One region of the Priestia sp. Y58 genome, then DNA from elsewhere that is predicted to be linked to it. Evidence: riboswitches for the same ligand, from Rfam matches in the RefSeq annotation. Region 1 holds a riboswitch; the other holds the start of a gene.
What was found. Region 1 has a riboswitch for FMN ahead of MMB68_RS03075 (ECF transporter S component). Riboswitches for the same ligand answer to the same signal wherever they lie in the genome.
Positions count from the first base shown of each region.

Region 2: another riboswitch for FMN. It lies ahead of ribE (riboflavin synthase); the one in region 1 lies ahead of MMB68_RS03075 (ECF transporter S component).

Region 1 is NZ_JAKWFL010000001.1:584,548-587,970, reverse strand. It holds gene serA (phosphoglycerate dehydrogenase) at 1-1,175, opposite strand, end outside; FMN riboswitch at 1,475-1,617, shown strand; gene MMB68_RS03075 (ECF transporter S component) at 1,772-2,347, shown strand; gene MMB68_RS03070 (ferredoxin) at 2,426-2,674, opposite strand; gene MMB68_RS03065 (YpbB family protein) at 2,932-3,423, shown strand, end outside.
Region 2 is NZ_JAKWFL010000004.1:288,617-292,039, forward strand. It holds gene MMB68_RS14740 (YkvI family membrane protein) at 248-1,282, shown strand; FMN riboswitch at 1,390-1,540, shown strand; gene ribE (riboflavin synthase) at 1,819-2,478, shown strand; gene MMB68_RS14750 (bifunctional 3,4-dihydroxy-2-butanone-4-phosphate synthase/GTP cyclohydrolase II) at 2,495-3,423, shown strand, end outside.

The DNA of each region.
Region 1 (3,423 bases):
CGTTCTTTGGCAATCATAGAAGCATTGACTTCGTTAACAGGTGAGTCGATACGATGAGTTAAAAAGCCTGATAATAAGCTCCGTGTAATATAAGTGGTTTCCAAATCCGTCACTGTACCTCCGTAGGAGATAGAGATATGCTGAACAGGTTCTCGCATGCATTGAGATAAAATAGCTCCCATTTGTTTAGTAAGGCTAGTAAACGGCTGAATTTTTTCAAAAACTTCTTTAGAAAGCGTCGGTAAATTAATGGATGAGCTTACAGGATTACCTTCTAGAAAACGCAAAACGTCATGTGCCACGTCTTCAGCAACGTTAAGCTGAGCTTCTTTTGTAGAAGCTCCTAAATGGGGAGTTGTGATAACTTGATCAAAATGTAACAAAGGGTTATCAATCGGCGGCTCAACTTCAAATACGTCAATAGCTGCACCTTGAACATGGCCAATTTCTAAATAATGAACTAAGGCTTTTTCGTCAATGATCCCGCCGCGTGCGCAGTTTAATAAAAACACGCCCTTCTTTGTTTTGGCTAACGTGTCATGATTGAGCAATCCCTTTGTTTCTTTCGTAAGCGGAGTGTGCACGGTAATAACATCCGCTGCTGCTAGTAATTCATCCAGGGATAATAGTTCTACGCCTAGCTTTTCAGCTCGGGAAGATGTTAAAAAAGGATCGTAAATGTGAACGCTCATATTGAAGGCTTTTGCGCGTTTGGCAAGCTCTGAGCCAATTCGTCCAAATCCGATAATGCCCAGGTGTTTGCGATTAAGCTCTGTTCCAACGAATGCTGAGCGGTTCCATTCGCGCGCTTTAACTGAAGCATTTCCTTGGGGGATATGCCGAAACAAGCTAGCCATCATAGCAAATGTATGTTCGGCCGTTGAAATGGTATTTCCGTTCGGCGCGTTAATAACGACAATCCCTCGTTTGGTTGAGGCTTCAATATCAATATTATCGACACCTACTCCAGCGCGGGCAACAATTTTTAAATTCGGCATTTTTGCCAGCAAATCCTCTGTAACCGTCGTAGCACTCCGTACTAAAAGCGCATCGTACGTATGCAAATCATTCTCAACTTCTTCAACTTTTTTTCGCGTAAGATTCACATGAGGAGCTTCAAGTAGTGGAGCAAGACCTTCATTGCTAATTGAATCAGCTACTAATACATTATACATGACGTGAACATCTCCCTTGGGTTTTACTATCATCAAATATTTGATAATTTACCATGTTAAAAAAATTCTGTCAATTATATTTTTTAAACTTTACGATTAGTTATCAAATACACAATTATAAATGTAAAATTGAAACTATAAATATGTCATAATGCTGTTGGTTATGCACTTATTTCCTTATTTTACATATAAAAACAAGAAGGAAGTTTATAAAATACATCAATTTAATAGGGATTAAAAAACTTCTTTATTTACTTTTAATTCGAGATAACATATAATAAATTCATAATTAAATATTGGTCTATCTTCGGGGCAGGGTGAAATTCCCGACCGGCGGTAAAAAACAAATTGTTTTGAGCCCGCGAGCTTATATGTAATACATACGAGCAGATTTGGTGAAATTCCAAAGCCGACAGTACAGTCTGGATGGGAGAAGGTGGAGGTTCAGCGTTCAAAACCTAATGTGATGAACGTTTATTAAATATGCCTGCCATGTCTCCTCTCAACGAATCATTTGTTGGGAGGTTTTTGCGTGGGGATATAAAGTTGAACCTTTCTTCTTTGAAGAGTGGATCACAAAGAAGGAGAGAGGCAAGATGCAACAAAGTAAGAAAACTCAAAAGCTGGTTGTACTAGGAATGTTAAGTAGTATTGCTTATATTTTAATGATGATTAATTTTCCGATTCCTGGATTACCTCCGTTTTTAACAATTGATTTTAGCGAAATTCCTGCACTCGTAGCAGCACTTGTATTTGGACCGATGGCTGCTGTTATAGTAGAAGGAATAAAAAATTTATTGAATTATTTAATTCAAGGAAGTGCTACAGGGGTTCCAGTTGGTCAAGTGGCGAACTTTGTGGCTGGTTTACTGTTCGTTCTTCCTGTATCATACATGTTCAACCGATTTAAAACAGCTAAAGGCGTAACGATAGGTTTGGTTACGGGTACGGTGGTAATGACGGTACTCATGGCTGTCTTAAATTATTATGTCTTCTTACCAGCGTATACAATCTTCTTACAATCGCCAGAAATGTCTAGTGAACAAGCACGTCAATATATCGTTGCAGGTATTTTGCCGTTTAACTTAATAAAAGGAGCAGCAACAGGAGTTATCTTTGTCTTATTGTTTTCAAAAATGAAGCAGTGGATCACGCGTCGCATTGCTGTTTAATTCAATCGCTCTCCCGGGGAGAGCGATTTTTATATATAAAAAAACCTGCAGCATGTACACTACAGGTTTGCTCAATACTTATTCGAATTTATTAGCATCGCCTTCGAATTTTTCATCCGCTACGCGAATTGAATCCGTAGGGCAGCCTTCCATTGCATCCATCATATCATCTTCTAGATCTTCTGGAATTTCTACTACACCTTGGTTATCATCTAATGTTACGAATGCAATACCTTCATCATCATAATCGTAAATGTCTGGTGCTGCTGCTCCGCAAGCGCCGCATGCGATGCAAGTATCTTTATCAACAATTGTATATTTTGGCATAACAAGACCTCCTGTAAAGTGTTCGAAAATTTCTCATTATATAATCTCTTCGCGAATCAAGAGTGAAATTTCTCCTTATTCATTGTAAAATGATTTATAAAACTTTTCAATAGAAAAGTCACTGAGAATGCTTATCAAATCAAGGTTTCTTCACTTACCCAAACGTTTTGATACATAAAGGAAAGAGCTAAAAAGCCTTTATCTCACATGCTATTGGTCACTTTTGGTACAATGAATGAGAAAGGAAGTTGACACCTTTGAATTATATTCAAGTTAGCATTTTATTTTGTATAAAACAGTTAAAAGGTGAGCGAACCGCCTATGGTATTTATCATTTATTAACAGGTAAAAAGTCAGCTCAAACGATTCAAGACGGAAAAATTTTTGGAATTTCGTTTCTTTTTCAGTCATTTGTTTACTTAGATAAACGGTCTTTTGAAACCTGCGTTGCATATTTAAAAGAACAGCAGTATATTGAAGAAACTGAAAATCAAAAGTATGTGATGACAGATAAGGGACAAGCACACCTTGAAGATGAACTGACGGCTCGACCCTTTCATCCAGCTTTAGACGGATGGAAATTCGCAAGCAGTACTCAATTATTTTTAGCAAGAATCACTTTGTTCATTCAGACCTTATCAAACCTACAGTATTTTCAAAAAGGGTTTTTACCTATTTCCAAAAATCCTGAGGTTATTCAATGGGTCAAAACGTATATTATGTCTCAAAAGCAAACGCGTCAAGAGTTA
Region 2 (3,423 bases), on a different contig from region 1:
ATTTCCAGCAAATATTGAGGAAAATTTAAAAGGTAAAGGGAAAATATCCGTATATTTTGTTTGAAAATGACTGTTATGTTAGGGGTTAAGGAGTTTTTTTTAAGAAATACAAAAAGAAAATGAAAAATAAAAAATAAACGAAAAGGCACAAGCGCTGGGATATGTGTCGATTTATACGTAAAAAGGCTCGTCTTTTTTTAACCGTTTCTACATATAGTGAACTATGAAGGGTAGAAGGGTGATGGGCATGAAAAGGTGGAAACTCACGCTGCAGGTTGCTGCTACGTATGTAGGAACCGTTGTAGGAGCCGGTTTTGCAACAGGGAAGGAAATCGTTCAATTTTTTACACAGTACGGAGAACTTGGAATGGTCGGAATTTTGGTCAGCGGCTTGTTTTTTATTTGGCTAGGTTCAAAAATGATGCTGCTTTCGCACGCAATTGGGGCTTCTTCTTATCAGCAGCTTAATACATATTTATTTGGTGATGTGCTTGGAAAAGTGGTAAACGGTGTAATGATTGTCATTTTATTTGGAGTAACTTCAGTCATGCTAGCGAGTACGGGGGCAATAGGAAAAGAACAGTTTGGGCTGTGGCCTCCTGTTGGGATGATTTTTACAATTGTTTTAACTTATATATTTATCGCAAGAGGAATTAACGGTATTTTAATGGTTAATTCTCTTGTTGTGCCGATGATGCTTTCATTTGCTTTTATCATCTTTGTGCCAAATATCAGCTATTTCTCACTGATTCAAACGAAGCCGGATTTAACGCTCGTCACGCAGTGGAAGTGGGCGGTTAGTCCCTTTTTATATATTTCCCTAAATCTAGCTTTGGCTCAGGCCGTTTTAGTTCCATTAGGAAGCTCCGTGAAAGATAGGAGCGTGATTAAAAAAGGGGCCGTAATAGGAGGATGTGTACTTACGTTTATGCTTGTTTCTACTCATCTTGCCCTTTCCAATTTGCCTTATTCATTTCAACTTGATATTCCTATGAGTGCCGTTGTTAAAAATATCTCAGCGTGGGTGAATGTTTTATTTACGGTAGTTGTGTTAGGCGAGATTTTTACTACATTGATTGGAAATGTATTTGGAATCGCTAAGCAGCTTCAGTCATTTCTTCCCCTGAATGATAAGCAAGCTTTTGCGTTTATTATCTTGGCATGCTTTATTATTGGGCAATTTGGATATGCACAGCTTCTTGAGTTTTTGTATCCGATATTTGGCTATATTGGACTAGCTTTTGTATGGATGCTATGTATTAAAAAAGAAAAAATAAGCTAAAAGCTAGATTTTAAAGAATAGATGTGAAAAAACGAAGTTAAATGATGTGACAAGTCGATTTTACTTTGCTATAATGTAAAACAAATAAGACTCTAGTAGTCGAATATATTATCCTTCGGGGTCGGGTGCAAGTCCCAACCGGCGGTGATAAAGCATATGCTTTTAAGCCCGTGACCCGTTTTCATACGATGTATGTTAGCGGTGGATCTAGTTAAAATCTAGAGCCGACAGTAAAAGTCTGGATGGGAGAAGGATCAGGAAGCACAGTTGTTTTTTTGTGTTGTATTAATAAGGGACAGGTTTGCCTTTTTTAAAGCTACCCTTGTTTTTGTACACAAAATATAACTGTTTATTTCGTATACAATTAGCGGAATTTTGCATAGATAAAACTGATTCAGCTCAGCCGACCCCTTGGACGTTTGTTCAAGGGGCTTTTTTATTTTCAGTGGTTGGGGGAAAGATAAATATGAAAAAAAAGCAGCTGCTGTTTCAAAACGGCATAAGAAGTTGGAATAGCGCCAAAGCAGGTGAAGAAAATGTTCACAGGTATTATTGAAGAAATTGGAAAAATAAAACGTATTCAAAAGGCTACAGAAGCAATTGTTCTTACGATTGATGCTAAGACCGTGTTAGAAGACGTGAACTTAGGGGACAGTATTTCAGTTAACGGCGTTTGTTTAACCGTAACGGCATACTCTCAAAATGAATTTACGGTCGACGTCATGCCGGAGACGATTAAAGCAAGTACCCTTCAGCTTCTAACCGTTGGATCACGTGTTAACTTAGAACGGGCGATGGCTGCAAATGGCCGGTTTGGAGGGCATTTCGTTAGCGGACACGTTGATGGAATTGGAACCATTGTAAGCAAAACACGTAAAGGAAATGCCTTTTATTATGAAATTCAAGTCGATCCTGAACTTCGTGAATTTATGATGTTAAAAGGATCTGTTTCCGTAGACGGAACAAGTCTTACTATTTTTGATGTCAGCAACCAATCATTTACTATTTCTCTTATTCCTCATACGGTGCTTCACACAGTCGTTGGAGACAAACAGCGAGGAGACAAGGTGAATATTGAATGCGATATGTTAGCTAAATATATGCATCAGATGATGACAAATAAGTCAACTCCTGGCGCCTCGAATCGTTCAGGTAACATGAAGGATTTATTGCAGCAGCATGGTTTTACAAATTAACAGTGAGGTGAAAGAGATGTTTCATAAAGTAGAAGAAGCCATTGAAGAGTTAAAAAAGGGAAAAGTGGTTATTGTATGCGATGATGAAGATCGAGAAAACGAAGGAGATTTTATTGCATTAGCCGAAAAAACGACGCCTGAGGTTATTAACTTTATGGCTACTCATGGAAGAGGATTAATTTGTACACCTGTTAATGAAGAAATTGCGCATAAATTGAATCTTCACCCGATGGTAGCGAACAATACGGATGTCCATGGAACAGCATTTACAGTAAGTATTGATCATATTTCAAGTACAACAGGTATCAGTGCATACGAACGCTCTGCTACCGTTATGGCTCTTGTAAATGAAGCGACGGTAGCAAGTGATTTTCAACGCCCAGGACATATTTTCCCGTTGATTGCAAAAGACGGGGGCGTTCTGCAGCGTGCAGGTCATACAGAGGCTGCAGTTGATTTAGCCGTATTAGCAGGAGGGAAGCCTGCGGGTGTTATTTGTGAAATTATGAATGAAGATGGAACAATGGCACGCGTACCGGATTTAACAAAAATTGCAGAGCAATTTGATTTAAAAATGATTACGATAAAAGATTTGATTGCCTACCGCCGCAAACATGACCAGCTTATTAGCCGTGAAGTAGAAGTGAGCTTACCTACGGCATTTGGTGAGTTTAAAGCTGTAGGGTATACAAATAAACTTGATAATAAAGAACATGTGGCTCTTATCAAAGGTGATATTGATCATAATAGCCCCGTTCTCGTTCGCGTTCACTCCGAGTGTTTGACTGGAGATGTGTTTGGCTCTGAGCGCTGCGACTGCGGTCCTCAGCTTCACGCGGCTCTTACGCAAATTGAAGAAGAAGGACGCGGCATTCTGCTGTATATGCGTCAAGAGGGCAGGGGCATTGGCTTATTAAATAAGCTAAGAGCATATAAGCTGCAGGA